Linked DNA regions of Pelagibaculum spongiae. The protein of the gene in region 1 interacts with the protein of each later gene in a pairwise test. Links are inferred from orthologs where the notes say so. Each region holds a gene or a part of one and is shown in the gene's direction. Other genes may lie near its edges.

Region 1 (16,246 bases):
GGCAAAATGTTTGCGCTGTTGACTGAAGGCCAGTTACCGCAACAAATCAGTCTTAAGGCTTTGCCTGCAGATGTTACCTTTCTGATAGATCAGTTTGAGGCGGTTAGCCCCGGGTATCATCTAAATAAAAAACATTGGATCACGGTCTCTTTACATTCATCTACAGATGCAACGTCTAACGCTGGCAGTGAGTTATCTGAAAATATGCTGCAAGATTTGGTTAGCGCGTCATATGCACTGGTGGTTGCCAAATTAACCCGGGCTGATAAAGCATTGCTCGAGTCAGTATCCTAAGGCAAAGTTTCTACTGGGCCTAGCGAAGAGTCAACCGACCTTAGTTGTGACTGTGTTAATCTGGCTGCCTATTTAAAGCCAGTCCGTTTTCAACGGATTGCTGCTCTGTTGGAGATGAAGTTTCAGTGGATGTTTTGGGTTTTTCTGTCGAGTTATTGGTGTTTTTATTTTCTGTTTCAGTGGTCGCGGGTTGTATCGATACCTTGGCAGGAGGTGGTGGTTTGATCTCTTTGCCAGCGCTAATTGTCAGCGGCGTTCCACCGTTAGCGGCGCTGGGCACTAACAAGTTGCAGGGCAGCATGGGCACCGCAACCGCGACTTTTATGATGCTGAAGAAAAAACAGGTGCGTTGGCAAGATGTTCGCTTATTAATGCTAGCGGCGTTTATTGGTTCAACTGCAGGCACTATTGCCGTTCAGTTTATTAATACCGATGCTTTGAATTTTATTATTCCGTTAGTTTTATTATTGATTGCTATTTATTTTATTTGTTCACCTTCTTTAGGCAAAAAAAATAATGTAGCAAAGTTACAGAAGGTCGCCAGTAAAAGCTACCGCCGATTTGTTGTGCCAATAATTGGCGGTTACGACGGTATGTTTGGCCCGGGCACCGGCTCCTTTTTTGCTTTGGCTGGAGTATCGTTACGAGGCCAAGGTTTGATTGAATCAACCGCGATTGCTAAAACACTCAATTTCGCTACCAATATTGCTTCCTTAATAGTGTTTTTAATCGCAGGGAAAGTCGTTTGGGCAGCAGGCCTATTAATGATGGTTGGCCAGTTTATAGGGGCCTGGGTTGGTAGCCATTTTCTGGTGAAGATTAACCCTCAATACTTGCGAGTAATTGTGGTTGTGATGTGCCTTGGCATGTTAGCTAAATATGGGCACAGCTTAGGCTGGTTGGCTTAATCATTATAAAAATTAGGCAAGTTATTTATGTCTCTTGTTAATGAACCGTTAATTGCACAAACGTCGAAGCCACCTTATTACGCGGTGATTTTTAGCTCATTGCTGCAGCCAGATTCAGCTGAAAATGGTTATTCCGATATGGCCAATACCATGGTTGAACTCGCACAGCAGCAATCTGGCTATTTGGGTGTGGAATCTGCTAGAGAAGCACTAGGCATTACCGTGTCTTACTGGAAAGATTTGGAGTCAATCAAGGTATGGAAAGCCAATGTCGATCATCTGCAAGCGCAAAAACTGGGCCGAGAAAAATGGTATGCCAGTTATAAAGTGCGGATTGCTCGGGTCGATAAAGAATATGGTATTTAAAATATGAATTTTAATTTTAATAAATGAGCAGTATTTAATGGCATATGTTTATTTGGTGATTGCGATTGTAGCTGAAGTGATCGGAACCAATGCAATGGTTGCATCTGATGGGTTTTCCAAAATATGGCCTAGCAGCCTGACGGTTGTTGGTTATGCTATTTCATTTTATTGTTTATCTCTGGTGTTAAAAACCATACCGGTAGGCATTGCCTATGCGATTTGGTCGGGAATGGGCATTGTACTGGTTACCGCGATTGCCGTTGTTATTTATAAACAAGTGCCAGACTGGCCAGCGATTGTCGGCATGACATTGATTGTTTCAGGTGTGGCGGTGATTCAATTGTTTTCAAAAATGTCGGGGTGATTAGTTGGTTGTTTTTATTGTTGAAAGGTTTGGTTTCTAAATAACGAAAAACTCGCATCTTAGAAAACACATATGCATACGATTAATCGTTGCACTTGTTTTTACATTATTGAACAAACATGTCGCATATAAACCCGGGTAAGCTTACGGCGTACCCGACAATGTAAGTGTCTTATGCGAATGCTTACGTAACAATTAATACCAAGCAACAATTAATACCAAGCAAAAAATAATACCAACCAAAAAACTTAAATTTTCAGAATCTTCTTACACCAGTTAATATTAGAAAATCACCGAAATTAGCTGCTTATACGGCGATAGGAATGGATTGAAAAGTCTTACTACACAGCTTTGAGTTTCACATCTTCGCTCAACGTAACTGACAGTGCACCCGAACGTTCAATCATTTTTACTATGACAGATTGGATGGTTTCATCTTCACGAATATCGTTTTCGGTAGTGAAGGTTTCAACTTGAGGCTCTTTGCCTTCTTCTGCGACAAATTCAAGGTGTACTTCAGTAGCCAGTTTTTCATTCGGTCCGTAATAGGTGATGGCGATTGCTGGATAGCCCTTGAATCCTGCCTTGGCTTTTTTAGAGATTCTTTTTTTAGATTTTTCTAAATTCATAGTGATGTATCCTTTTCAAACGGATTAACGAGCCGGTGGATTAACTTATTTCCAATTTAACTCAGCTGGCTAAGTTACTTATTGAAAATGAATTTCAGCTGCTGGAAATTATAGGTATGCTTGGGTCTGTCTTAAGTGTGGTTGCTTTCTGCTCAAGTATATTGCCGGATTATCGGGCTATGTTCTAGTTACAATTGAAGCTCATCTGCGAGTCGTTTCAGATCGGTTGCCAAAGGTGCGATAAATGTTTGTTCCATTTGGGGAAGGTGAACCATATGACAGTGAAGTGCCTGGCGAGGGTGCCTGTTGCAAGGCGGGTTGCAGTACCATTCTTCTCCCACTATTGGGTGGCCGAGGTGACTTAAATGAATTCTAATTTGATGGGTCCTACCGGTGAATATGTTGACCGTTACCAGCGAATGCTCTGGGCCTTTTTTGGTGACGGTAAATTGACTGTGGGCACTTTTTCCATCGGGTGTAATGCCAAGGCTTCGCTGATCAATCTTGCCGATTGCGCCAAACTCTTCGCACTGATTCCAGGTTGGATTTCCATGAACAATGGCCAAGTATTCTTTCACTGAATTATGGTCTTCGAGTGCTTTTTTGTAGATAGAAACCAACCGTTTTTCTGTAACAAAAAGGTTAACGCCGCTGGTGTCTGCATCAAGCTGGTGAACTGCCCATACCATTGTTCCATGTCGCTGCATCAGCCAATATTGCAGGCAGTCATCGTCATCTAGTGAACGTCCAGAAGTGGGGATATTAAAAGGCTTATCTACAACTAAAAGGCCGTTTTTTTGGTAGATAATGCGTGCTTCAAGATCATCGATCACAGCGACTTCCTTGTGGGTGGTGTTTGATAAAAGTTTGATAAAAAATAGTGATGAAAATTAATTGCTACTCGAAATTATTTATTGATTATAAGTTATTTCCTTAGCCATCAATCTTGAATATAGGTGGCTAAAAATAACCTGGAATTTCAAAATAGGTAACGAGTTATGATCAAGAGATAAGTCTTAAAAATCGAGTAGCTAAGATTCGTAGCCAAAACCACAAACTCCACAATAGCCCGGCAAATAACATCACTAATGCGTAGATGTCCTCTGGCTCAGGTTGACCATTTTGATAGCCGTTATACATCAGCATGCCTGCGGCAAATAAAATCACCCCATAGCAAAATTTCTCGAACAGATCTCGGTATTGACCGGCCAGTCTTAGAATCAGTTTTTGTAGCAGATTTTTCATTGGTCCAGTGTAACTGCGGCGAATCAGTTTACCGATAGTGATTTACCGGTGAATTGAATCACCGGCACAGATTTAGTGTTGGAAGCGGTGGTTTTAAAGCGAGGAGATCAAGCTCTAACGCTATGGCGGCGAAAGCTCATTAGCAGCTTCATTGCCAAGGATGGTTGTTTGATTAATTCATCGCGCAGCAGGCCCACGGTCAGAAAATCGGTAATGCCAGCTTCGTCTGCTAGGTCATCAGCATAGGGGCCATAGTAGCCCATTTCCCATTCATTAAAGCGGCGTCTTTCGATGGGCCGCTTTAGTAGAGTGGTGACCATATGATGGCGAGGATCTTCACAAATGCGACGATATAGCGCTTCAACTTGTTGCTGCTCACCTTCAATTGCCTGAATAAATAATCCTTCGCAATAAAGCAGCATGCCGGTAATTCCGATCCGCTGATTATTAGGACGTGCGCTGTGTAATAGCTGGCGGATTTGTTCGGCAGATATTTCTTCGGTGGCGGTGCTGGTGTAGACCAGCGAATATGCTCGGTTGTCCATAACCTGAGTTTTCTTTTCCTTGAATAACACAGCAAAAGTCTGGTCTTTGCTGGGCTGAATCGTTGTGAGTAAACTCACAAAGCCAGTAGCTAATTAATCAATAGCGGCTTTTTTAGGTAGTTGACGAACTTAAGCGGAAAGATGATTTACTGAATTGGTATAAATCATCAAAGCAGGCAGAAATTTATTGATCATTGTAATGTTTTATAAATCGTAAATAATACTATCTCTGCCTGCTAGCTTGGCTTGATACATTAATTGATCGGCTCGGCGAACAATCGTCTCGGGCGAGTCAGTTGAGCATGAGATAGTCGCACCGATAGACAAGGTGCAAATAATATCCAGATTGTCTGCTGCTGATGGTTTTTCAGAATGATGCGAGCTAATACCAATTAATGTGCCACGAGTGATATCAGACAAGCGCTGGGCAATGATTTTCAATTTTTGTGGGCTGACTCTGGGCATGATCGCGACAAACTCTTCTCCACCCCAACGGCCTAGCATGTCGCTATTTCGTAATGCTTGACTTAAATAATCTGATAGCTGCTTTAGCACTAGGTCACCGGCATCGTGGCCGTATTTATCATTAATGTTTTTAAAATGATCAATATCAATAAATAGCAAGCCAAAATTAATTTTATGACGATGCATTTCAGCACAGCGAAGGCTGAGCTCTCGAAGTAGATGGCGGCGATTAGGCAAGCCAGTTAATTCGTCGAGTAATGCTTGGTCTGCCAGTTTTTTAAGGCGAGTTTCATTGCTTAGCTGACGTGAGATATCGCTAAAAATCTCTGTTGCACCAATGATTTCCCCATCACGATCGGTCAGGGGGGCGGTGCGCACTTCAACCGCAACTTTGCGACCACTCTTGTGCTTGAGAAATAAACGACAACGATGCTTTTTACCGCGTTCAATCACTGCGAGTAACGGACAGCCATTAATACAGACCGCTCGATCCTTTTGGTCGGTATGTCGCAAAATATTTTCATGGCAATGCCGTCCGACGACCTCTTCTGCAGAAAAACCCGTGATTAATTCGGCTGCTTGATTCCAAAATAAGATACGCCTGTCCTTATCGACCACATACAAACCATCAGCTAACTGGTTGGCTAACTGTTCAAAATCAGGAAGTAACGGGCTGGAATAAGCTTGATTAGAAGCTTTGGGCATTCAGATCTCCGGAAATACGATAGCCGAAATATACTCTTAGAAAGCGGCGGGTCAAAATGTAACAAATTGATTTGTTATGTAACTTACCGATATTTAGCTGAAAGTGAGTGCTAACTGGTACTGTGATTTTATCCAGAGGTTATCTGCTGGTAGAATCGGTCAGGCTCTAGGGCCTGCTAGCAAAATAGTGATCAGGACTTGGCGAATTGAGTATTAAACTGGCTCCATAAAGGCGGACCCGATGGACGATATATCCCCGATTCTCGACAATCTTAACAAGGCGCAGAGAGACGCAGTCGCCGCGCCAGAACAGCATTGCCTAGTATTGGCCGGTGCGGGTTCGGGTAAAACCCGGGTGCTGGTGCATCGAATCGCTTTTTTGACCGCCTCTGGTGGTGTGGGTGTTTCACCTTGGTCATTACTTGCTGTGACTTTTACCAATAAAGCGGCAGCAGAAATGCGCGGTCGAGTGGAGTCGGTGGCAGGTGTATCGCCAGCCGGCATGTGGTTAGGCACTTTCCATAGTCTGGCGCATCGATTTTTACGCCAACATTGGCAGCAAGCCAATTTGCCACAGCAGTTTCAAATTATTGATTCCGATGACCAGTACCGAATGATCAGGCGAATCATGCGGGAAGCCGGACTGGATGAAAGTAAATGGCCACCGCGTCAGGTGCAGTGGTTTATTAATAACAGCAAGGAAGAAGGTCTTCGACCACAACATATCGAGACTTACAACGATTTTCATCGTCAGACGCATTTGCAGATTTATCAGGCTTATCAAGAGGCTTGTGATCGCGGTGGCATGGTCGATTTCTCTGAGTTATTGCTGCGCTCGTTAGAAACCCTGCGCAACAATACTGAGCTGCGAAATCATTACCAGGGTCGCTTCCGGCATATTCTGGTCGATGAGTTTCAAGATACCAACACCATTCAATATGCCTGGTTGCGTTTAATGTGCGGCCCAAACAGTAAGCTGTTTGTGGTAGGTGATGATGACCAGTCTATTTACGGTTGGCGGGGTGCAAAAATTGAGAATATCCAACAATTCTCTCGTGACTACCCAGATGCTTTAAGCATTAAATTGGAGCAAAATTATCGCTCCACTAGCAATATTTTGAATGCTTCTAACGCTGTTATTGAAAATAACACCGAGCGAATGGGCAAAAAGCTGTGGACCGATGACGGCGATGGCGAAGCAATTTCACTATATGCAGCATTTAATGATTTAGATGAAGCGCGTTATATCGTTGATCGAATTCAACAGGAAGTGCGCGACGGCAGCCCCAGAAAAGATATCGCAATTTTATATCGCTCTAATGCCCAGTCACGGGTATTAGAAGAATCATTAATTCAAGCTGCAATGCCTTATCGAATTTATGGTGGTCAGCGATTCTTTGACCGCCAGGAAATTAAAGATGCGATGGGTTATTTACGGCTAATTGCCCATGGCGGTGATGACTCAGCGTTTGAGCGGGTAGTTAATACGCCAACTCGTGGCATCGGTGATCGCACGGTGCAGGCGGTTCGTGAATTGGCGCGTGAGCAAGAGCTCACCATGTGGTTAGCGGCTGAAAAATTAATTGAAGCCAAAGCATTAACAGCACGAGCCATTAAAGCCCTAAAAGGTTTCCTTGATTTGATCGAAGAACTTCGTGTTAATTGCGAAGGGGCCGAGCTGTATTTGCAAGCGGCAGAAGTGGTTGAAAACTCTGGTCTGCAAGCGCATTACCAAAAAGAAAAAGGCGAAAAAGGTCAGGCAAGAATTGAAAACCTACAGGAGCTGGTTAATGCCTGTCGTGGTTTTGATCCGGATTTAGCCAATGAAGAAGGCATGGAACTGGGTCCGCTTGATGCATTTTTAGCCCATGCGGCGTTAGAAGCGGGTGAAAGCCAAGCGGCCGATCATGATGATGCAGTTCAGTTAATGACCTTGCACTCGGCTAAAGGTTTGGAATTTCCAATTGTCTTTTTATGTGGACTGGAAGATGGCTTATTCCCACATAAAATGTCGTTGGACGATGGCAACCTCGATGAAGAACGGCGCTTGTGTTACGTCGGAATGACCCGGGCAATGCAAAAACTTAATTTAAGCTATGCCGAAATTCGTCGAATGTATGGACAGGAGAATTACACCTCGCCATCGCGCTTTATTCGTGAAATTCCTGCCGAGTTATTAAACGAAGTTCGACTGGGTGGCAGCGTGTCTAGGCCGGTGGTTAAGTCTTCGATGTTTGCACCGCAAGATACCGGCAGCGTCGCCTTAGGCAGCCGAGTAGCACATAAGAAATTTGGCGAAGGTACCGTGATTAATATTGAAGGCGATGGCCCTTCGGCGCGTATTCAAGTTAATTTCGATGATGCCGGTGATAAATGGTTAGTACTGTCTTACGCCAAGCTAGAAACTTTAAGTTAATGAAGTGCATGGCAGCTGTTATTGGTGTGAAAACTGATCAAACATAATAGCTGCCTGTATGGGCTATTTGAAAACCAGTCGCCGCAGTTAAACGGTGTGCTGGTTTTTTTGTAAAGATTGAATCGCTTGCTGTAGATATTTCGGTAGCATTCAAAACATGAAAAAAGTACTGGTTTTTATATTTTACATTCATCTATCAGAGCTAAAATTCCTCGAGTAAAACACAGATAAAATCAATCTTAGTTTTGATGATGGCTTTGTTATTAAATCACTAGCCAAATTGTTAATTCAAAAAAGCAAACCAGTACCATTTTTTATTGGCTAGTTTGGTTAAAACAGATCTTGCATCGAGATATTTCATTCGGTGATGTATCCCTTATACCCAAACCAGCCCTTTGAGGATTTTGGAGTGGATTGGGTATATCTCCCTTTATCGCCAAGCCGACAGTTGCTTTGATTACAACTGACGCTGATCAACCATTCGGTTAGTCTGCGCGTTATGCTGCAAACTGGCTTTTAAGTAGATAGCGCCATGCATTCAATAAAAATTCACCCGATTCATTTGCTGCAGCAACGGGCTGCTGAAACACCAGATAAGCCGGTGTTGCACTGGAAGTCCGATGGACAATGGCACCAGTGGAACTGGCGGGAGTTTTGGCAACGGGCTAATCAATTAGCCGGAGAGATGATCCGTTGTGGCCTAGAACCAGGCCAAATGATCGGTATTTATGCTTGGAACTCACCGCAATGGTTGTTGGTGGATGTTGCAGGCATGCTCGCCAGATTAGTTGTGGTGCCGATTTATCCAACCAGTACCACCGAACAAGCAGCACAGATTGCCGACGATTCTGGTATCCGCTGGTTGTTTACTGGCGTGCAACAAGAGTTTGATCGCGCCTTGCCATTGTTAGATGGTTGTGTCGAACAACTGGTGCCGATGTCTAAGGGCATCGATATTCGTTCGTGTCCGGCAGCACGTCCTCTAGGCAATTTAATCAGTCCCTTGAGCGAAGTATTACAAGAGCAAGTTGACCTGCGAATTGAGCAGGTGCAACTAAGTGATTTGGCTACTTTGATTTACACCTCAGGCACCACCGGTGTGCCAAAAGGCGTCATGCTGGATTTCGAAAACATGTCAGACAGTTTCGAAATGCACGACAAACGCTTAAAGGTTGGCAAAGAAGATTTAACTTTGAGTTTCTTGCCATTAAGCCATGTTTATGAACGTGCCTGGGCGCATTACATACTGACTTGTGGTGGCGAAGTAGCAACCTGTGCCGATCCGAAAAAAGTCGGTGAATTGCTGCCTGAAATTAAACCGACCACCATGTGCGCCGTGCCGCGCTTCCTTGAAAAAGTGTGTGATGGTATTCAGGCCAAAGCGTATAAAGCAGGTGGCTTGAAGATGCGTTTGTTCAAAAAAGCCATGGCTGATGGTTTGCTGCAGCTGGAGCATAAGCGCAAGGGTACTGTGGATAAAAAGCTTAATTTCAGATGTAAAATTTGGGACAAGCTAGTTTTTCAAAAAGTCCGACAAGCGCTTGGTGGCCGATTGAGAATGGTGCCATGTGGTGGTGCTCGATTGGACCCTGAAGTGCAATCATTCTTTATGGTGCTCGGTATTCCGGTAAAAATTGGTTATGGCTTGACGGAAACCCTAGCGACCGTTTGCTGTACCGATGACGGTAACTGGGAATCTGGTCATGTTGGTTTCCCATTGCCGGGAATAGACGTTCGTATCGGCGAAAATGACGAAATTATTGTTCGTGGCGGCAATGTAATGCGCGGCTATTTCAAGCGTAAAAATGCCACCGATGAAGTGATGAAGAATGACTGGTTCCATACCGGCGATTGCGGTTATTTCGACAAGCAGGGTCGATTGGTGTTAACCGATCGCATCAAGGAATTGATGAAAACTTCCGGCGGCAAATACATTGCACCGCAGCGTATTGAAGGTCAGGTTGCCCGTGGTGATCTGATCGAACAGGTGGCGATTATTGCCGAAGCGAGAAATTTTGTTTCTGCATTAATAGTACCGGCATGGGATTCGTTGGAAGATTACGCCAAGAGCGTTAATATCAAATATCATGATCGGCTAGAATTGCTAAAACATACTCATATTATGGATGTGATGGAGCAGCGATTAGAAGAGCTGCAAAAAGGTTTGGCGCGTTTTGAGAAAATTCGTAAATTCACCTTGGTTCCGCATGAGTTTTCAATTGAATTGGGTGAAATTACCCCAACGCTAAAACTTCGCCGTAAAGTGATCATGAAAAAATTCCGTAAGGAAATTGAGGCAATGTACGAAGGCGTTCGCTTTGATAGCAAGAGTAAAGATAAGACTAAAAACAAAACCGACCCAGATTTAGAGTAACGCTTAGCCAAAACTGAACGATAAATATTTGTACATATTATCGATCAATAATGAAAGCGCGGTTTACACTAAAAGGTGGAAGTGAAAACTAAAACTTTTACAATGTGTTATCTGGCGTTTAGATAATTAGCCCTATTTTTTTGGAGAAAGCCATGGATGGCGATCCAAGACAGGCATCAATCAGCCTGCCTGTTTTTCGTGCACTCACCGATAGTGCACCCTCTGTATGGCGTGAAGCATTGGAGCAAGCAATGTTGGCGCAACTCGATTCAATCATCATGGTACAAGATGCTTGGTCGGTTCTGACAGAAAACACGCCTTCAATTAATCAAAAACGTTGTTTTATAAGTAGCTTGTGGCGTGGCCAAGTATTTTCCTTGCACCTACCTGTTTTGTGCAAAAGAATTGAACAACAAATTCCGCTGGTAGATCAAAGCCAACAAAATCTACTGGAACAAGGGTTGCAGCTTTTAAGCCAGCTGGCAGTTCCGGTAAAACAAAAAACACCGCATCATAACTTTAATGAATTTGCATCAGCTTACTGTGGCGACCAAGTGTGGCAGTTGCCGCGCTATAGCACCGATGCTTCTGGGTTATTTGAATCATGGGGTGCGGGTAAGTTAGATATTTCACCATTAATAGAAGCGATGATGCTGACAGCCATGAATGAGTTGTGGAGCTTTGGTGAAAAAAGTTTTGCTGAACCCTTAATCTTCAAAGAAGCGGTTTTTAATGAAAAACTTACTGACGACTCGTCGAATGCTGAAAATCAGCAACTTCGATTGCCGCATCAATGGTTTGAACATTCCGCCGCCACTAATTTTCAATTAGCGATTGAAGCACTGCAATTAATTGCCAAGGCTTTGGATTGGCAGCCGGATGAAGAAGCGCTGAAGAAGCTTTGCCAAGGTTATATTCGCCGCAAGGCTGCGATTATGGCTTCGTTAATGGAAATGCTGCTACAACCACCAGAGTGGCTGGAACTGCAATTGGCCAAGCGTGCTTAATCCCAATTGAGCAGCTGACGAATTCTTCGGTGTAATTAAGGTATCGCTACGACTTAATCAGACATATTGAGGTGGCTTAGGTATAGATTTACAGTGATAGCGCTATAATGTGCGTCTTCTGAAGATGTAGATTGGCTTATGTTGAAGTTTCCTAAGATTGCCTTGGCTGTCGCTGTTGTAACAGCCACCGTCATGCTCACCAGTTGTGCTACCTCGCCTACCGGCAGAAAACAGTTCAAACTCTATTCCTCCCAGCAGCTGGCCGAGATCGCCACGGCGCAGTTCAGGCAGATGAAACAGCAACAGCCAATCAACAACGCTGCTAAAGATAACCAATATGTACAATGCATCGCCGATAAGTTGATTGCTCAATTACCACTGCCTTGGAGTCGCCAATCGTGGGAGGTGGTGGTTTTTGAATCAGACGATGTGAATGCTTTTGCCATGCCCGGTAATAAAATTGGCGTTTATGATGGCATGATCAACCTAGCAGAAAACCAACATCAACTGGCTGCGGTAATTGGCCATGAATTGGCGCATGTGCTGGCAGATCATTCCAATGAGCGCTTATCTTCACAAAGTTTGATTGGCTTTGGGGTAAAAATTGCCGAAAAGCAGGGCGGCAAGAGTCTCGCGCAAGGCGTTGGCACGGCGGCTAACTTATTAATTGCACTGCCGTATAGCCGGGTTAATGAAACCGAAGCAGATATTATTGGCTTGGATATTATGGCTAAAGCGGGTTTCCAGCCGCAACAAAGTGTTCGTTTATGGCAATTGATGTCGCAAAAATCCGGTGGAAAATCGGTGCCTGAATTGTTATCAACGCACCCGACCGATAAAAGTCGTATTGCTGATTTGCAAAAGCAAATGAATCAAGCAACAGCGCTTTATCGCCAAGCGAAAACCCAAGGTTATGCACCACATTGCAAAAAACCGTAGAAAACCGAATCAAAAAACCAAATTAAATAAATTTTTGTCAGTTATTAATTGGTTAAGTCAGCATTGAATGATAACTGGCTTATCTTATTGCAATGACAAAACAGAATTAGCTATTTAGACTGGCCGAATAAGTCGTTTCAAGGCTGCCAGTCCAGAGGAAAGATAATGCCTAAAGCATGCGATATAAAGCGCGGTGAAGTGGTTGATATTAATGGTCAGCCTTGTCAGTTAAAAGATATTACAGTGCACAGCCCATCAGCACGTGGCGCAGCAACTCTTTATAAGTGTCGTTTTACTGATCTGTTAAAAAAGCAAAAAGTCGATCAAACCTTCACCGGTGATGATTTTCTAAAGCCGATCGACACATCAAAAAAGCCGGTGCAGTTTTTATATAAAGAAGACGCCAGCTATGTATTGATGGACTTAGAAAGCTACGAGCAGTTTTATCTCGACGCTGAAGTACTGGGCGACCAGGCGCAGTGGTTGTCTGACACATTAGAAGGTATGTTCGGCTTATTAATTGAAGATCAACTAGTATCCATTGAGCTACCTAACTCGCTGGTGTTGGAAATTGTCGAAACTCCGCCAGCCATGAAAGGCTCCAGTCAGAATAAGCGCACCAAACCTGCTACGTTGGAAAATGGTGCTGTGGTTCAGGTGCCGGAATATATTTCAACCGGCGAGAAGATTAACGTCAATCCAGAGCTGCAGACGTTCTTGTCGAGAGCTTAGTGGGTTGATAAATTTCACATTGTAGATTTGATGAGTGTTAACGAAATCAGATATCTGGCAATAAATACCAAGGTGTCTGATTGCGCCTTTGGCTTATCAAACCTACATGTGTTGAGCTTTTGGGCAGGTTAATCATTCAAACCAAGTGCTGCGACTAAAGCTAATTTCGGTACTTTATCTTCTGCGTTTAGCCTGTCTTTTTTGATATTGCTGGCACAAATTAAAAATCATCTGGGGGGTCCATACCAAATGATGCCGATTGCCAAAACTAGTATGTTGATCAATGCCACCGGCACGTAGCACCCTAGCAACAATTGTTGAGCAGTTTTTACGTAACGTTCGGTAGTGTGCATCAGGTTTGGTTCGAATGCTGGCCCATTCTTCAATCATGGCTCGACAGTTCAAGCCAGACAGATTGTATGACCAAGGCTTTAAGAATTGTTTCGAAGCGCCTGCACCATGTTTAAAATGAAACATGTTTTTTAGAAATTTAAGGACTTGTTGATCCACTTGATCATCGTAATCCCATTCGGAGCACTCTAAACCTAAAAATCGATGGGCATAATTACCGTGTACAAGGCTTTCTATAACTTGTGGGTTATTTTGATCCAGCGATAGTAGCCTCCATTGTTCCTGGTGACTTATTTGCCCTAAAGAAACACGCTCACTTCTGTTATCTTCCATTAGTGAGATGTTCTTTTGGGCACCAAATTTCTTACCAGGTAAAATACTACTTTTTCCTGCATGGCCATCAGGCCACCAGCTGACATAGTTATGTAGTCGAGCGCTTTCATCATTTTCTAAAATTTGCATTGCTGCATGGCCGTAACTACCAATGTTTCCAAATAAATCACGCGTTTTATTAAATTGATCATAAGGCAACCAGACATAAACGGTTGCGGAAATTTGTTCTCTCGACATCGCCAACCTACAAAATTTTTATAATGATAAGGGGTATCATCAATGAAATTTTGTCGATTAGTTTTCGATTTAAAGATCTATGGCTAGATTGGCTAGATTAGCGAGCCTGTGTTTGTTTACAGTGATCGTTGGTTGGCGGTCACGCTGCTTCTATATAACAGCGAAGAGCTTTTAAATGTCTGATCACCCTCGAAAGATTATCCACTGCGATTGCGACTGCTTTTTTGCAGCGGTTGAGATTCGCGATAATCCTGAGCTACGTGCTTTGCCGGTGGCAATTGGCGGCAGTTCGGATCGGCGTGGGGTGATTTCGACCTGTAACTATGTAGCGAGAAAGTTTGGTATTCGTTCGGCAATGAATAGTGCCAAAGCGTTACAGCTGTGCCCGGATCTGATTATATTGCCGGGCAATATGGATAAGTACCGTGAAGCTTCGGTAAAGATTAACCGTATTTTTGAAGACTACACCGACTTAGTTGAACCCCTCTCTTTAGATGAAGCATTTCTCGATGTCAGCGAAAGCAATGCTTGCCACGGCAGCGCGACTTTAATCGCAGAAGAAATTCGCGCCCGAGTGCGTAAAGAAGTTGGCATTACAATTTCTGCCGGAGTAGCGCCGAATAAGTTTGTGGCCAAGGTGGCTTCTGACTGGAATAAGCCCGATGGCTTGTGTGTAGTGACCCCGGAAAAAGTCGATGCCTTTGTTAAGCAGCTTCCAATCGAGCGGATTTTCGGCGTCGGTAAAGTAACTGCTGGCAAATTGCATGCGATGGGCATTCTCAATTGCGGCGACCTGCGTGATTTTGAGCTGCCGGTGTTAACGGAGCGGTTCGGCCGATTTGGCTCACGACTACACCAATTGTGCCGCGGGATTGATGATCGACCGGTGCAAATTAGCCGGATTCATAAGTCGGTTAGCATTGAGCACACTTACCCCATTGATCTTTTAGGCGTTGAAAACTGTCTAGACCAATTGCCCGAACTATTAGAGCAATTGCACCGACGGTTGCGGCGATATCTAGAAAAAGACAGTGGCTATAAAATCAAAGGTCGCTTTGCCAAAGTACGTTTTAACGACTTCACCACCACCACGATTGAAAACCAGCTGCAAGAAGGCGAGCTTAAGCAATACCAGGTGTTAATTCGCCAAGGGCATGCTCGGGGTGAAAAACCGGTACGTTTGTTAGGCATTGGTGTGAGATTGGATGTTGATGATCAGCAAGCGCCCGAGCAGCTGACGTTGTTCACCTAGGTTGGATAAGCGTAGCGCCATCCGACGTCGTTATTCTCAGAAGGTTCTGATGCTTTTCTACGGATACAGGTGCTATTCGATGTTTTTCCTGCCAGAACCCTCTCTATAGAGAAAGATTCAAATTATCGGTAAGTTTATTGATCTTGAAAATCATCCGCTTAGCCTAAGAGGGGCTAAAACCCTCGGATTTTTTCATCTGAAGGGGTGACACGGCTTAGTGGATCTGTATAATGCGCCAGCGTTCCGGGTGATTAGCTCAGCTGGTAGAGCGTCGCCCTTACAAGGCGAATGTCGGGAGTTCGATCCTCTCATCACCCACCAAAGATTCTGGAGCGGTAGTTCAGTTGGTTAGAATACCGGCCTGTCACGCCGGGGGTCGCGGGTTCGAGTCCCGTCCGCTCCGCCATTATTACGGTGCATCTCTGTGACAAGAGATAGACAATGCATCGCTTACTGCTAAGGCAGTATAAAAGTGCTTCGGCAACATGTGAAAACATGTTTCCGGGTGATTAGCTCAGCTGGTAGAGCGTCGCCCTTACAAGGCGAATGTCGGGAGTTCGATCCTCTCATCACCCACCAATTTGGAGCGGTAGTTCAGTTGGTTAGAATACCGGCCTGTCACGCCGGGGGTCGCGGGTTCGAGTCCCGTCCGCTCCGCCATTATTACGGTGCATCTCTGTGACAAGAGATAGACAATGCATCGCTTGCGACTGATTATTCAGTGCGCATAAACGTAGTGCTTCGGCAATATGTTAATACATATTTCCGGGTGATTAGCTCAGCTGGTAGAGCGTCGCCCTTACAAGGCGAATGTCGGGAGTTCGATCCTCTCATCACCCACCAAATTGGAGCGGTAGTTCAGTTGGTTAGAATACCGGCCTGTCACGCCGGGGGTCGCGGGTTCGAGTCCCGTCCGCTCCGCCATCATTAAACCCATTAGGCTTGCCTAGTGGGTTTTTTGTTATGTGCGCTAGAAAAACTTCTTCGAAAACGTTCAAAAAATCCAAAGTATCAGCCTCGATATTAATTTCGGGTGTCTTGTCGTTATCCTTTGCGTTGATTGATTGCCCGCGCAGGTTGTACG
Region 2 (16,250 bases), on another replicon or contig:
CAGCGAAAGCGCATCAGGGTCAGAGATGGCGATATTCTAAGACCTGAAACTACAAGAGTCACCAAAGAACTCGTTAAGCAACTGATTAAAAATCTTATCCGTATAAAACAAAAGGTTTTTCTGTGTTCAATGGACTTTTACAAGCAGGTTTGGCGCATCTTGCAAGTGTAATTTCCCCAAAGTGCTGTAGATCAGGTTATTGAATCAAATTCGCCTGGCCGTAGTTAACCGCGGAGAAAGTGAGAGCTGTGTCCCGTTTGGTAACCAATACCGCTGATAGTATCATGCTCAGGAAGTTGTAATTATGCACCGTAACAGGGGTTAGAAGTGGTTAAAGCCCGCCATATAGAGGAGCGTCATCCTATGAACGATTCCTCTCTCGGTAATGCCAGAGGAAGAGCAGTTATTGACCGGATGAAAGACCCGGTCGGCCAGAAATTATCTGGTTTGCTGGTTCACATGTTGGATCAAGTGGATGATGCTTTGTTTGAATTGGCTGATCGAGCTGTTGCTGGCGACCAAACGATTTACTTCGATGCGATGCGAGAAATTCGGATTCGCCGCAAAGGTCTGCATACCCGTTTTAATCAGGAAGTTGATCAGTATTTTCATTTGATGACGCGTGAGCCTCAGGTTTCGGAAACTGAAGTGGCTGCTGAGCTAGATAGTTTGAGCTTGGTTAAAGAAGATGAAATGGAAGAACAATTGGCGCTGACTGGAATGGTCGAGCGAGTTGTTAAAATATCTACCAATTCAATGACGGTGCTTGACCAACGTACTGCCTGGTTATGTAGTTGTTCCCCTGATGATTGTCGTTCGCTATCTCCCAAAGTGATTGCCGAAGCTTTTTTTGAATCCAGTCGAATACTTGAACTGCCAATTAAAGCTCGAATTGTTCTTTACAAGTTGTTTGAAAAGCATGTGATGCTGCAATTGCCAGAATTTTATCACTGGCTTAACCAGTGGTTAGAGCAAGCAGGTGTATTGCCAGATTTGACGATTGATAGCATGCGCAAAGAAGCTTGGCAGAGGCGTAATGCTGCAGTTCAAGCTTCAGTTCAGAATACAGTTAATTCTGCTGGCCAGCCGTTACCCGAACTTGCAGAACAAGCCATTATTGGTGGTGAAATGCCACCGCAGCAAAATATGCAACCTGTTATGCAGCAAGGGCAACACAACATCATGCCTGCGGTTCAGCAGTTGATGGCGAGCTATCGGCAAGGCCAAGGTGTTAATGAGCCAATGCCGCCGCAACAGGCGCAGATTATTCCACGCGATATGTTGCTTAATGAGCTGACTGGATTGCAAACTAGCCAGCAAATGATTGCAGTTCAACCAAGCCAATTAAAAGAAGTGATTCAAAATCAGATCGCCAATAATATGCCTTCAGCAAATATTGGACGATTTGAATCAGATGCGATTGATCTGATTAGCATGATGTTTGAATTTATTCTTTCTGACAGTTTGCTACCCGATCCAATTAAATCCCAAGTGAGTCGTTTACAAATTCCGGTGGTTAAAGCAGTGATCGCTGATCCGGGTTTTTTCAGTCAGCACGGACATGTTTCGAAAAAGTTAATTAACACCATGGCGCACGCTGGTGTGGGGTGGCATGACGATGAGCGTGGTAAGCGTTTATTGTCTTTTATGACCAAGCAGGTAGATAATATTTTACAGCGCTATCAGCAAGATGCCGGTGTTTTCGAATTGGCAGAGCTTGAGTTAACTGATTATTTGCAAAATGACCAGCGCCGGACTGAGCTGTTAGAAAAAAGAATCCGCGAAGCGGAAGAAGGTAAGGCTCGAAATCAGCAAGCTGTTGAAAAAAATGACAAGATATTAAAGCCATTATTAAGTGGTGCTTTGGCTGAGCCAGTAGCCAAGTTATTACATCACTGGCAGCAGGTTTTAAAAATTGATTGGTTAAAGCATGGCGATGATCCGGGCGGTATTTGGGATAAAAATTGTCAAGAAGCAGCGCTTTTATCTGGGCTTGGTAAAGGCTTGCCAATTAATGCAGGTGAACTAGGGCGACTGGCGGAAGCGTTAAAACAAGGTTTTATGCGCAATGGCTTAGATGAGCCAGAAGTGCGTCGGTTGTTAAAACAAATTCAACAGCCATTGCAAATTCCTCAGCAAGCATGCTCTGCAAATGAAGCGCTTTACCAACCAGCCGACGAAACTACTGGTTTGGCTGCAGATGTAATACCGCAGGCTGATTTGGATGAGCAGGTTGAAGATCAGTCTTCCCAGGCGTTGTTAACTGAACCAGCACCAATGGAGCAATTTATTGCTACGTCATCAGCGCAAGGTGCCGAACAAGCTGTGAGTAATGCGCCGGTTGAGCCGGATATGAGTTCTTGGTTATCGATGGTGGATAGCTTTTGCCGTGGCCAATGGTTTGAATGGCAAGATCAAGATAATAAACTTCGTTGTAAATTAGCGGCAGTTATTGGTAGTAGTGGCCGTTATATTTTTGTCGATCGTAATGGTATGAAAGTGCGAGACAACAATCGTGATGAGCTAGCTCAAGCGCTACAGGCTCAGCAGTTAAGGTTATTAGATGACGCGGCAATGTTTGACCGTGCGCTAGAAGCGGTGATTGTTAATTTGCGGGAAGTGGGTGAAAAAATAGGTTAATTGTTTGTTAGGTTATTTTTATTAACTGAGCTCGTTATACTAAAGGCTGTTTTTACTGAACAGCCTTTTTTAATGGAAATTTCAAACGAGACAGGATTGCTCTCTTTGGCATGTCAATTTGCCAGCGCTCATTTCAGTGAGCGTCCAGATCCAAATGATATTTCTTTATTAGTAATTCATTGCATCAGCTTGCCGCCAGGGCAGTTCGGTGGCAGAGAAATTCATGACTTGTTTATGGGTCAGTTAGATTGTGATGCTCATGAGTATTTTGAGCAATTACGTGGTTTGGAAGTCTCTAGCCATCTGGTGATTAGTCGAGATGGTTCGGTTGAACAATATGTACCGTTTCATCTGATGGCTTGGCATGCAGGTAAAAGTGAATTTAATGGTCGTCAGCGCTGCAATGATTTTTCAATCGGTATTGAGTTGGAAGGAACTGAAACTGAAACCTATACCGATGCTCAATATCGTTCGCTTTCACGAGTAACAAAGTGTTTGCTGGATCACTATCCGGCGATAAACCCTGAGCGCATTGTTGGTCACAGTGATATTGCTCCCGTTCGCAAAACCGATCCCGGTCAATTCTTTGATTGGGAAAGATATATGCGAATGCTGGAGTCTGAGGATGTTGACCACGATTGATCTGTTGCGCCACGGGCTACCTGAAGGTGGCCGTAAATTGCGCGGTGCAATTGATGATCCACTAAGTAAAGTTGGTTGGCAGCAAATGTGGTCAACCGTTGATCAGTATCTTGAAAATCCTCCCTGGCAGCATATTGTTTGTTCTCCATTAATTCGTTGTAGTCAATTTGCTGAAAAATTAGCTGACAAAGCCAATTTGTCATACCAAATTATCCCGGAATTAAAAGAAATTAGCTTTGGGGTTTGGGATGGAAAGTCACCAGAAGAAATCGGTGAAAAACGTTTAGCTGAGTATTGGTTAGACCCTTTGAGGTATGCCCCAGATCAATCGGAAGGGATAGTTGAATTTAATCAACGTATTTTGAATGTATGGGCAAATTTGCTGAATAACTACAATGGACAACACATTTTGTTAGTGGGTCACGGAGCGTTGATTCGTATTTTGCTAGCGAATGTGCTCCAGATGCCGTTACATGCCATTTATCGGATCGAAGTACCCTTCGCAAGTCTGAGCCGTATATTGATTCAGGACAAGGGAGAAAAACCGTTTTCACGGTTGGCATTTCATGCATCCCGTTAATAACTAGCAGCTGCTACCTGTATTCGATTCTGATTTCCAAGGCTGATTTCGCACCACGAAATCTCTATCTGCTCTGGTCGACTAGACTAGGGTTGACCTGGAGCCGGTAGCAGAGTTTGGCCACAAGCCAACAGTAAATAAAATCAGGACCGAGGAGCCTATGGCTGAACTAGATAAATTTGATCTTGATCCAGAAGAAACCCGCGAATGGATTGAGTCCCTACAATCAGTTCTTGAGAAAGATGGACCAGAACGCGCCCATTATCTTCTAGAAGAATTGATCGATAAAGCCCGTCGAAGCGGCGCTTATTTACCTTACAAAGCGACCACCGCTTACATCAATACGATCCCAACCAACAAGCAAACTCCTTTACCGGGTGATGCTTCGATGGAGCGCCGGATACGTTCTCTGATTCGTTGGAATGCCATGGCTATGGTTATTCGTGCCAATCAGAAAACCACAGAACTTGGTGGGCACTTATCCAGCTTTGCTTCTTCGGCGACTTTATATGACATAGGTTTCAACCATTTCTGGAAAGGCCCTGAGGCCAAAGATGGTGCTGACCTGGTTTATATCCAAGGTCACTGTGCACCTGGCATTTACGCTCGCTCCTTCCTAGAAGGCCGCTTGGGCGAAGATGATTTGGAGTTATTCCGTCAGGAAGCCAATGGTAAGAAAGGTCTTTCTTCTTATCCGCATCCTCGACTGATGCCTGATTACTGGCAGTTCTCCACCGTTTCCATGGGTCTGGGTCCAATCCAGGCGATCTATCAGGCACGTTTCCTGAAGTACATGGAAGACCGTGGTCTGATTAAAGCGGGTTCTCGTAAAGTTTGGTGTTTCTGCGGTGACGGTGAAATGGATGAGCCTGAATCACAGGGCGCTATCGCACTGGCAGGCCGTGAGAAGCTAGATAACCTGATCTTTGTAATCAACTGTAACCTGCAACGTCTTGACGGCCCTGTTCGTGGTAACGGCAAGATCATCCAGGAGCTGGAAGGCAACTTCCGTGGTGCTGGCTGGAATGCGGTTAAAGTGATTTGGGGTCGCCACTGGGATCCACTGCTGGCACGCGACAACGAAGGTTTGTTGCTCAAGCGGATGGAAGAAGTTCTAGACGGTGATTACCAGACTTATAAAGCCCATGACGGTGCCTATGTTCGTGAGCATTTCTTCGGCAAGTCTCCAGAGCTGAAAGAAATGGTTGCCGGCATGAGTGACGACGACGTATGGCGCCTGAACCGTGGTGGTCACGATCCTCATAAGGTTTATGCAGCTTATGCTGAAGCGGTTGCCCATAAAGGTCAGCCTACCGTAATCCTTGCTAAAACCATCAAAGGTTACGGCATGGGTGATGCGGGTGAAGCACTGAATAAGGCGCATCAAACTAAGAAAATGAACGAGGAACATATTCGTCAGTTCCGCGATCGTTTTGATATCCCGATTACTGATGCACAACTGGAAGGTGTTCCTTATTACCGTCCAGCTGATGACAGCCCTGAAATGAAATATTTGCAGGAGCGTCGTCAAGAATTGGGTGGTTACTTACCACACCGCAATCAGGCGGCAGAAAAGTTGCCTGCGCCAGCATTAGAAGCTTTTGCCCCATTAACTAAGGGCTCTGGCGAGCGCGAAATGTCAACGACTATGGCATTTGTTCGCATGCTGAACATTCTGACTAAAGATAAGAACCTTAAAGATCGTCTGGTGCCGATTGTGCCAGATGAAGCCCGTACCTTTGGTATGGAAGGTCTGTTCCGTCAACTGGGTATCTACTCATCGGTAGGCCAGTTATATCGTCCAGTAGATGCCGATCAGGTGATGTTCTACAAGGAAGATAAACAAGGTCAGATTTTAGAAGAAGGCATCAACGAAGCTGGCGCATTCTCCAGCTGGTTGTCTGCTGCAACTTCCTACAGCACTAACGGCGTTTCCATGCTGCCGTTCTACATCTACTACTCAATGTTCGGATTCCAGCGTATTGGTGATCTGGCTTGGGCAGCTGGTGACATGAACGCACGTGGCTTCCTGATTGGTGCCACGGCTGGTCGTACTACCCTAGCGGGTGAAGGCCTGCAACACCAAGATGGTCACGGCATGATTCAGGCTGGTTTGATTCCTAACTGTGTTGCTTACGATCCTTGCTATGCACATGAAATGGCAGTGATCGTTCAAGACGGTATCGATCGGATGATGAACCAGCAAGAGAACGTCTTCTACTACATCACCGCAATGAATGAAAACTACACACAACCTGCCCTAGAAGCAGGCACAGAAGCAGGCATCCTCAAGGGTGGCTACAAGCTGAAGTCTGTTGGCGATAAGGGTATTAAAGTCCAGTTGATGGGTGGCGGTACGATCTTGCGTGAAGTTGAAGCGGCAGCTGAAATGTTGGCTGAAGACTTCGGTATTCAATCCGATGTTTGGAGTATTACCAGCTTTAACGAATTGAAGCGTGAAGCCGATCTGGTTGAACGTGAAAATCTGCTGAATCCTGAAGCACCTGTTAAGTTAGCCTACATCACCGAGCTGTTGAAAGATGCTGACGGCCCTGTGATTGCTGCGACTGACTATATGCGTGGTTACCCTGAGCAGATTCGTCCATTCTTGCCGACCGATCCGCAAGGTGGCGAGCGTAAATTCACCGTATTGGGTACTGATGGCTTCGGTCGCAGTGACACCCGTGCTGAATTGCGCGAATTCTTCGAAGTAGATCGTCGTTACGTTGTTTTGGCAACTCTGAAGACGCTGGCCGATCAAGGTCGTATCGAAGCTTCAGTAGCCGCAGAAGCAATCAAACGCTACGGCATCGACAACAGCAAGCCGGCTCCGTGGACTGTATAGTCCGCGGCTTCCGCTAAAGGAGATTTTTCTGGTCATGGTTGAAATCAGGATTCCAGATATCGGTGCTGATAGCTCCGAACTTATTGAATTACACGTCGCGGTTGGCGATAGCGTTGCAGTTGAAGATGCATTAGTGACCTTGGAAAGCGACAAAGCTTCCATGGAACTGCCTTCTCCTGAAGCCGGTGTAATAAAAGAAATTTGTCTGAAGATTGGCGATAAGGTTAGCGAAGGTGATTTGCTGATCAAATTGGAAGTCGCTTCTGCAGCTGTTGAAGCGGCACCGGCAGAAGTTGCCGCACCAGTTGAAGCTGCCAAACCAGCTGAAGCAGCACCCGCTCCTGCGGCGGCGCCCGTTGCAGCAGCTGTTGTTGCTTCTGGCGCACCTGAGCCAGTTACTGTTCCAGATATCGGTTCAGACGGTCAGGTTGACGTTATTGAAGTACATGTTGCGGTTGGAGATGTGATTGAAGCTGAGCAAGCGATCATTACTCTAGAAAGTGACAAAGCTTCGATGGAAATTCCTGCACCTGCTGCGGGTAAAGTGACTGAAATTAAAGTCGTTGTTGGTGATAAAGTTTCACTAGGCGATTTGGTGTTAATGCTAGAGCCAGTTGGCGCAGCATCAGCTCCAGCGCCGGTTGCTGAATCAGCGCCTGCACCAGTTGCACCTGCTGAAAAAGCACCTGTAGCACAAGCAGCCAGTCCAGCAGCAGCGGTTGCGCCGGCCAATGTTCAGCCAGTGAATGCCTTATATCAGGTTTCAAGCAATATCTATGCATCACCTGCGGTACGTCGTTTGGCGAATCGTTTGGGTGTCAACCTGACTCAAGTTAAAGGCTCTGGTCGTTCAGGTCGTATTAAATCTGAAGATGTTGAAGCATTTGTTAAACAAACCATGACACAAGTTCAATCGGGACAAACTCCGGTTGCAACAAGTGGTGCGCCGGTTGCCGGCAATGGTTTGCAAGTTGCTGACTTCCCGAAAATGGATTTCAGCAAGTTTGGCGATGTTGAAGTACGTCCGCTGAACAAAATCAAAAGATTAACTGCTAATTTCTTGCATCGTAACTGGGTAACCATTCCTCATGTGACTCAGTTTGATGAAGCTGATATCACTGAGATGGAAGCTTTCCGCAAGGCCAAAGGTGCCAAGTTGAAAGAGCAGGGCATTCGTCTGACACCATTAGTGTTTATGATGAAGGCTGCGGTTCATGCGTTGCAGGCTGAGCCTGAATTTAATGCATCCTTAGATGAAACTGGCGAAAACCTAGTACTCAAGCAGTACTACCACATTGGTGTTGCAGTCGATACGCCAAATGGTTTGGTGGTTCCAGTGATTCGTGATGTTGACCAAAAAAGCCTGATTGAGCTGGCTGAAGAGTTGGGTGAAATCTCGGTCAAGGCACGTAAAGGGCTGTTAAAGCCTTCAGATATGTCTGGTGGTTGCTTTACTATTTCTAGCCTCGGCGGCATTGGTGGTACCTCATTTACCCCAATTGTTAACTGGCCAGATGTCGGTATCCTCGGCATTTCCCGTAGTCAGATGAAGCCTGTCTGGAACGGTAAGGAATTCGAGCCACGCTTAATGTTGCCATTGGCGTTGTCTTATGATCACCGCGTGGTTGACGGAGCACAGGCTGCACGATTTATCGTCACCTTGAGTGCTGCGTTGAACGATCTGCGTAACCTGCTGCTGTAAAGGATCGGTTAATGGAAAAAATTACTACTCATACCGTTGTTCTGGGTTCTGGCCCAGGCGGTTATTCTGCTGCTTTCCGTGCTGCTGACTTAGGTCTGCAAGTTACTTTGGTAGAAAAGTTTTCTGAAATTGGTGGTGTTTGCCTGAATGTTGGTTGTATCCCTTCCAAGGCATTGTTACATGTTGCCAAGGTTAAAGATGAAGCTGCGCAGGTATCAGAGCACGGTATCAGCTTCGGTGAGCCGACAATCGATATTGATAAGGTTCGTGCTTGGAAAGATTCAGTTATCACCAAGTTAACCAGCGGCCTGAAAGCGATGTCAAAGCAGCGCAAGGTTAATCTGGTTCAAGGTGTTGGCGAGTTTACTGGCTCTAATACTTTGCTGGTAAAAGGCCCAGAAGGCGAGACTGAAATCACCTTTGAAAATGCCATCATTGCTGCGGGTTCACGCCCGATTGATTTGCCATTCCTGCCTAAGGATGACCGAATCATTAACTCTACTGGCGCTCTAGAACTGAAAGATGTTCCTGAGAAAATGCTGGTAATCGGTGGTGGTATTATCGGTTTAGAGATGGCGCAGGTTTACAATGCGTTGGGCTCTAATATCAGTGTTGTTGAATTGCAGAACCAGATTTTCCCTGGTTGTGATAAAGACCTTGTTCAGCCGCTGATGAAGCGAATTAAAAAGCAATACGACATCATGCTGGAAACCAAAGTCGTTGCTTGTGAAGCTAAAGAAGATGGCCTTTGGGTTACTTTCGAAGGCAAAAAAGCACCTGCTGAACCCCAGCGTTATGACAAAATCTTGCAGTCAGTGGGTCGTCTTCCAAATGGCAAGCTGATTGGTGCTGAAAAAGCCGGTGTTGAAGTTGATGATCGTGGTTTCATCGCATCTGATCGCCAGCAGCGCACTAATGTGCCGCACATTTACGCGATTGGTGATATCACCAGCAACCCAATGTTGGCGCATAAAGCGGTTCCAGAAGGGCGCTTGGCAGCAGAAGTTATCTCCGGTGAGAAGAACTATTTCGAAGCGTCGGTAATTCCTTCTGTTGCTTATACCGATCCAGAAGTTGCATGGGTAGGTGTCAGTGAGATTCAGGCTAAAGAACAAGGCTTGAACTACGGTAAGGGTGCATTCCCATGGGCTGCTAGCGGTCGTGCTCTGTCAATGGGTCGTGAAGAAGGCTTTACCAAGGTGTTGTTTGATAAAGATACCCACCGTTTAATCGGTTGCGGCATCACAGGTAGCCACGCAGGCGACTTGATCGGTCAGGCATCATTAGCGATTGAAATGGGTTGTACTGCTGAAGATATCTCTTTGACAATTCAGCCCCACCCAACACTGACTGAAACCTTTATGATGGCGACAGAAGTGTTTGAAGGTACAGTAACTGACTTGTTTATTCCAAAACGTAAAAAGTAATTGGAATAAATTAAAGTTAAATAAAAAGCCCGGATGGTTTTAAATCATCCGGGCTTTTTATTGCTGGCAATAAATTAATTAAAACAAAAATCAATCATCACTAGATTATATTGTTTAGCGAAAGCCATTTTTTTCAATAAATCTTTTTTTTCATCAGCAGTAAAATTATCTTTAAAGCCTTTGATGGGTTGGCTGCCACATTTATTGATTGCAGCCTGTTTTTGTTCTACAGCGATTCCCGGAATTGGATTACCTCGGATCGGCAAATACAATAATCGGGTGTCACCTTTTTCAGCGCTGGCTTTGGCTAATTGCTTAGCTGAAGTTTCCAATAGCTGTTTGGGTTGGCTTTCAGTGGCAGGGCTATTACTTTGTGCCTGCAAAGTGCAGGCACAAAGTAAAAGAGATACCACAACTACGGTTAGTAGTTGCTTCACTATTTTCTCCTGAATGCAGGCAATAGCAGTAAGGCTAGTGCCCATAATGGCAAGCTACCGCCGCCGCTTTGTTTGTCGTCATCACCCGGATCGGTTGGTTCTGGATCAACAGGAGCCGGTTTGGTTACAGAAACTTGTAAATCGAAACGACTAGACGTTTGTTCGCCACCACTAACTTCAACTGGAACGGTTAAGAAACCGCTAAAGCTACTAGAAGCAGTAATCGTATTACTTACCACGCTGTAGTTATTTCCTGGGAGAATATTCAAAGTGTATTGAACACTCGTTGATTTTCCAGAAAGTTGTAAGTCTTCAACAGAAAGCGTTAATGTTTTACCCGACTCAACAGTTAAGTCAGATTGGCCTGTAATAACCAGCGGAATAACAGGTGGAATGACTGGGGCAGTTACTTGTACTTTCAGGTTGAACAGCGCAGAAGTTTTCTGGCCACCGCTGACTTCTACAGGAACCGTTAAAGTGCCGGAGAAGTTACGGTCAGCAGTAATTGCTGTGCCAGACACGTTGTAATTATTTCCTGGGAGAATATTTAAAGTGTATTGAACACTCGTTGATTTTCCAGAAAGTTGTAAGTCTTCAACAGAAAGCGTTAATGCTTTACCTGACTCAACGGTTAACTCGGATTGCCCCGTAATAACTAGAGGAATAACTGGAACGGTTACTTGTACTTTCAAGTTGAACAGCGCAGAGGTCTGCTGGTTACCGCTGACCTTAACGGGAATTGTTAAAATACCAAAGAAATTATTGGTGGCGGTAATTGTTGTGCCAGACACATTGTAATTATTTCCTGGGAGAATATTCAAAGTGTATTGAATGCCCGTTGATGTGCCAGAAAGCTGTAAATCCTCAGTGGAAATAGTTAAAGCTTTACCCGATTCGAAAGTTAACTTGGTTTGTCCGGTAATGCTTAAAGGTGCAAAAACCTCAATGGTCATATTAAAAATATTACTGGACGATTGACCATCGCTGACTTGAACGGGGATAGATAAGGTTCCAGTAAACTCATTATCTGGGGTTACTCGTGTGCCGCTAACAGTGTAATTGTCTCCTGATTTAACGATTGCTGTGAAGTTATCGCTATCGGAATCTTTGATGGTTAACTGGCTTGGAGATATCGTGAATGATTGGCCAGAGATCACTTCAATGATGTTCTTTTGACCAGTGACCTGCGGTGCTTGGTTGTTGGTGCTGCCGGTAATCCGCAAGGCTGACTTGGTAATTGCAAAGAAAATATTATCGCTGCAGCTAACCATTAATCGAGCATTAGTAGTAGTGATGTTTGGCACTGTGAATAATGCAGCGCCGTTATTCTCAGCTTGAGTAATCAGAATAGGATCGCTCTCGATATCTTTAAGTATCTTTATATCAACGCTTGAGCAGTTAATCGGATCGCGGTTTGTTTGAGCAACATTCCAGCTTACAGACTGTTGGCTGCCAGCCGTCCAGCTTACACTGCTTTCGGGAGATGTAATTTCGAACCCTGAACCTGAACGGACAGTGATTTGACTGGAATCATAGGATACGCCGCCTTTTCCATCTCTGGTAACCAAGCGAAAATTCAAGGTGCGGGATGTTGTTGGGTAGGTTTCCCCTTTGGCAGTAATGCCATTAATGACATCTTCTAGCCTAGGTAGATATCTGACAGGGGTAGCTTTTGGTGGCCAAACTCGAAAAATTGGACCGTTGCCTCTGTCGCGATCGAGGTTTGAGTTAGCGACACCGGTATCATATTGCTCCCAGCTATAGCTTAGTTGATCGTTATCTAAATCTGTTGCAGAACCTTCTAACCGAAAAGGTGTGTTGGCTGGAATAATATAATTCTTGCCAGCGTTGGAAGATGGTTTAGTGTTTTGGTATGATTCTTTACTGAAGCATGTTCCAGAATAACGAACAAAAGTATTTATTTGGGAAATAGAGCGTGTGTGGAAGTAAGGGTCGGAATTTCTCTGTAAATCATCATCTTCGCAAATACCGGCATAGGCCATGATGGTGCTGCCGCTACCAGGTTCGTAGGCTGAGCTATCAGACCGGTTATCGCCGCTACAGTTTCTAAGAGTGCCGTTAAATGTATGCTCTGCACCAAATTGATGGCCAATTTCATGGGCAACATAATCGACATGAAATGCATCGCCTGTTGGTTGGTCAGAGCCAGTGATACCTTCAGCTTTATATCTACCGCAAACGCTACCTAAACTAGCCAGGCCACCGCCGCCGGTGTTAAATACATGGCCTATATCATAGCTGTTAGAACTAATTCTGCTGTTGATTGCAGATGCTGCTTCGTCAATGTCGTAGCTGGTGTTATCAAATGGATCGGTGCGCTTATTGGTGAAAATTAAATCTTGGTTGCCAGCGACCAGTTCAAGTTTTATTGAAAGGTCGCGCTGATAAAGCTGATTGACTCGGTTGATTGCAGTAGTCACTGCGGCCATGCCTTTAGATACAGTGCCACCATGAAACTGGGTATATTCACCACTTGCAGCAACTGCAATTCTAAATTTTCTTAAATCGCTAGTGCTAGTTTGCTGTGGGTCTTTTGCTGCTGCCTGGATGTTGTCTAGGTTTAACTCACCAATTACCCGATCAGAGAAATTTCTATTGGAAGGCTTTAAATAGCGATAACTCTTATATTGCTTATCAGTTTCAACATGAACCGGATCGATATAAACCAGCTGTTGTTTGTTGCTGAACATGGCGTGAAAGCCTTGCGGTGTTATATCGAACCGCCCCACATTGCTAGGGTTTCCAATTTGATGACCTTTGAAGGTTCTGATTTTCGGAAATTCACTGGCGAGCTCTGGCGCCATAATACTGTCTAGCTTGACTTCAAAACGGATCATTCCACCTTCTGGAATAGGTAATTCCAAAATAGTTTTGGTCAATCCAGGCTGGCTGAGTTGTTGGCGAAGTTGTGCTATATCAGCAGTCAAAAATCTTTCATTGCCACTAGTACTGATTGGGGTATCGATTGATTGTTTGTTTGCTATTCGATTGTCTTGATCAGTCCAAATACTTGCTGCTTGAGCGGTGTGTGCGCAAGGAACAATGGCACATGCCAGTAGCCATTTCTTTAACATAAATATACCTTTTTAAACTTCGTAACTTTCCTCCAATTGTGACAAGTATTCACGGCTTGTAACAGGTTTATTAATCAGCTTTTTGACGAATAGTATGAAATCCACCCCATATTCTGACCATAGTCGTGACCCAGCACAAACCACCAAATAACCACGCGGCTATTGAGAACCAGTTAGGGAATAGGCAGATTAAAAAATAAAAAGCAATTGTTTCAGTACCCTCGGTTATGCCTTCTAAGTAGTGAATTGATTTGTTAGAAAATTGAACCCTGTTTATCTTGTGTTTCTGCGCCAAAATGGCAAAGGCAAGAAAGGAACAGCCTGTTCCGATAAACGAGAAGATAAGAAACGCCGAAGCTAGTGCGTTTTGCTGTGGGTTGGCTAATGCAAAGCCAAAAATAACCGCAGAATAAAAGATGAAATCTAAAACAATATCTAAATAGCCACCATGATCAGTCGGTCCTTGTAACCTAGCTAAGGTGCCATCAAGCCCATCGAGTATTCGGTTCATTGCAATTGCAGTTAACGCCCAGCCGTATTGCTCAAAAGCCAGTAGTGGTATACATAGCATGCCGATAGCAAAACCAAACAGTGTTATCTGGTTGGCAGTGATTCCAGTATTGGTAAGCAATTTGGCAAGAATGTTTAAAGGTTTTTGCACCAGTGGGTGTGCATATTTATCCAGCATAATTGATTTACTTTTCTCTAATTTATTAAATGAAAATATCTGATCGTGTTTAGATCGATTCGATTGTTGTTAGGAAAATCTTATTAAATGATTGGAGTTGGCTATATCAGCTTCATCATGGGTAACCAGCAAGGCAGGAATGTTACGTTTTTCAATCAGCTCGAATACGCTATGACGAAAACTGTGCCTAAGTCGACTATCGAGCTTTGAAAATGGCTCGTCGAGTAAAATGGCTTTTGGTTCGGCTAGCAACGCTCTCATTAAACTAACGCGCGCCCGTTGACCACCAGAAAGCTTGGCAACATCGTAGTTTTCTAAACCTGATAGTTCCGCTTCTTCGAGTGCTTGTTCAATCCGCTTTTGTTTTTGTTGCTTAGACAAGCTGCTGGGTAATGCAAAGGCCAAATTGCCAGCAACATCCATATGCGGGAATAACAAATCATCTTGAAACAACAGCCCAATGTTACGTTGCTCTATCGGTAAAAGATGGATTGCTTGTTGGTTAAGAAAAACTTCACCGCTTAATAAAAAATCACCATCTTTGCCGTGGGATAACGCACCACATATCGCTTTAAGTAAAGTAGATTTTCCGCAACCGCTCGGCCCCATGATGCTCCAGATTTCTCCGGCACAAATTTCCAAATTAAATGAATCAATAATTGATCTTTCATTGAGTTGGATTGAAAGGTTATTAATCGTCAGGCTCACGGTTTTTCTGCTCCAGAGGCAAGTTGTTTCAAAACATTTCAATCGCTAAGGTTTTCCATTTAATAACAGCTGGCTGCGATGGCGATAGAAAAATCGTGGTAACCAGATTGCAAGCAGCCAGATCACTACTGGAGCGAGCATCTGTAGGCAGGCATAGAGTGCTAATAAGCGCCGATTGCCGCCGGAAGATAATGCGACAGCTTCGGTCATTAAAGTTGAAACTCTGCCGCTACCCGCAAATAGAGTAGGAATATATAAAGCGCAGCTTACCGCAAACCCCAGCGCAAAAGTGGTCAGCAATGGCTGCAACATCATCGGCAATCTTATTTGGAGTAACGCCTGCCAAGGTGTTCTGCCTAAAGCTCTGGCAGTCAGTAATAACCGAGGGTCCAATTGCTGCCATGGGCCGGATAACGAAAGCATGCAATATGGAAATACAAACAGTAAATGAATCAGTGCTACGGTTAGCAAATAGCCGTCAATCGAACTCCATAAAAGTAGCTTTTGAATGCCGGGAATAAATATTAACTGTGGCAATATTAAGGGTAAATATAATACCACTTTCTGTGTTTTTTTTATTTTTAATCCGCTTTGCAATACCAGAATACTTAATGCCAGCCCGATAGTGGTGCTGATAAATCCAATGGTTAGGCTGTCAGCCAATACCGGCAATAGCTGTTCCAGATAACGTTCCCATGATTTGGTTGTTAGTTGTGGTAATAAATCGGGAAATGGCCAACGCCAACTAAATGAGCGTAAAACAATAACAATTAGCGCTAAACCAGCTAATGCTAGCGGTAATATTGATAATCCGTGAAACAGCATAGCGAGAACGCGGTTGGGCTTGCTTCTTGTTGTATTGAATAGCCAGAAACGTTTAAATGCTGTTTTAAATAGCTTTTCACTTAGCAGCCAAATAATAACTGCGATAGCAGACAAGCTGACTAACAATAAACTAGCTGCGGCAGCGAGTGCTTCGCTTTCTAATAATGGGTCTTGCAACCAGTGCAATAGCTGTACTTGAAAAACAGGTGGCAGGTTGGGCCCAATAATTAGTGGTACTTCGACCACTGAAATTGAAAAGAGTAAAACAATAAATAATGGGCTGCGAATAATTAGGTAAAGTTGCGGCCAGATTAATTTAAACCAACATTGAAAAGGGTGGTAACCTAGCGATCGGCCGGTGACTAATAGTTTATTTATTGGAAGTTGGCTGCAGCCATTAATACTCATTAAAATTAAAAAAGGCGCTTCTTTTAGCCATAAAGCAACAATCAGACTAAACCCATAAGGGTCGCGAACACTTAGCCAGTCAGGTGGAATATCCCAGCCCATTAGCTGTGCGACAAGCCGCATAATCCACCCGCTAGGCGCCAATAGAAATAATACACCTATGGCAATCGCTGAATGAGGAATGGCTAAAACCGGGGAAATAATACTTCGGCCGCGAAACCATTTGCTGCGAATGCTAATAAAACAAAAAGCG

The links.
Region 2: the proteins of uvrD (region 1) and lpdA interact in binary tests that used the Escherichia coli proteins (3 or more experiments, as listed by UniProt). The link is inferred for Pelagibaculum spongiae from one-to-one orthologs.

What each region holds. Positions count from the first base shown.
Region 1 is NZ_QDDL01000014.1:34,159-50,404, forward strand. What follows is about bases 5,453-8,349. They hold uvrD (DNA helicase II), read left to right. Parts: upstream 5,453-5,762; coding sequence 5,763-7,937; downstream 7,938-8,349. Other genes in these bases: DC094_RS20395 (sensor domain-containing diguanylate cyclase), read right to left, coding at 5,453-5,521. In the rest of the region: DC094_RS20355 (MmcQ/YjbR family DNA-binding protein), read left to right, coding at 1-294; DC094_RS20360 (TSUP family transporter), read left to right, coding at 420-1,202; DC094_RS20365 (antibiotic biosynthesis monooxygenase family protein), read left to right, coding at 1,230-1,568; DC094_RS20370 (DMT family transporter), read left to right, coding at 1,606-1,932; DC094_RS20375 (hypothetical protein), read right to left, coding at 2,274-2,561; DC094_RS20380 (RluA family pseudouridine synthase), read right to left, coding at 2,750-3,394; DC094_RS20385 (hypothetical protein), read right to left, coding at 3,564-3,806; DC094_RS20390 (BLUF domain-containing protein), read right to left, coding at 3,914-4,351; more of DC094_RS20395, read right to left, coding at 4,556-5,452; DC094_RS20405 (AMP-dependent synthetase/ligase), read left to right, coding at 8,470-10,311; DC094_RS20410 (hypothetical protein), read left to right, coding at 10,464-11,318; DC094_RS20415 (M48 family metallopeptidase), read left to right, coding at 11,457-12,257; elongation factor P-like protein EfpL, read left to right, coding at 12,423-12,989; DC094_RS20425 (hypothetical protein), read right to left, coding at 13,164-13,910; dinB (DNA polymerase IV), read left to right, coding at 14,086-15,162. UniProt on the Escherichia coli protein: A helicase with DNA-dependent ATPase activity. Unwinds DNA duplexes with 3'-5' polarity. Translocates on single-stranded DNA with 3'-5' polarity. Initiates unwinding more efficiently from a nicked substrate than double-stranded DNA.
Region 2 is NZ_QDDL01000001.1:610,049-626,298, reverse strand. What follows is about bases 7,728-10,628. They hold lpdA (dihydrolipoyl dehydrogenase), read left to right. Parts: upstream 7,728-8,420; coding sequence 8,421-9,836; downstream 9,837-10,628. Other genes in these bases: DC094_RS02705 (reprolysin-like metallopeptidase), read right to left, coding at 10,273-10,628; DC094_RS02710 (hypothetical protein), read right to left, coding at 9,911-10,273; aceF (dihydrolipoyllysine-residue acetyltransferase), read left to right, coding at 7,728-8,409. Also shown: DC094_RS02740 (DUF1631 family protein), read left to right, coding at 364-2,640; 1,6-anhydro-N-acetylmuramyl-L-alanine amidase AmpD, read left to right, coding at 2,713-3,282; DC094_RS02730 (histidine phosphatase family protein), read left to right, coding at 3,266-3,862; aceE (pyruvate dehydrogenase (acetyl-transferring), homodimeric type), read left to right, coding at 4,023-6,707; more of aceF, read left to right, coding at 6,742-7,727; more of DC094_RS02705, read right to left, coding at 10,629-13,368; DC094_RS02700 (CDP-alcohol phosphatidyltransferase family protein), read right to left, coding at 13,439-14,056; DC094_RS02695 (ATP-binding cassette domain-containing protein), read right to left, coding at 14,126-14,764; DC094_RS02690 (ABC transporter permease), read right to left, coding at 14,810-16,250. UniProt on the Escherichia coli protein: Lipoamide dehydrogenase is a component of the glycine cleavage system as well as of the alpha-ketoacid dehydrogenase complexes.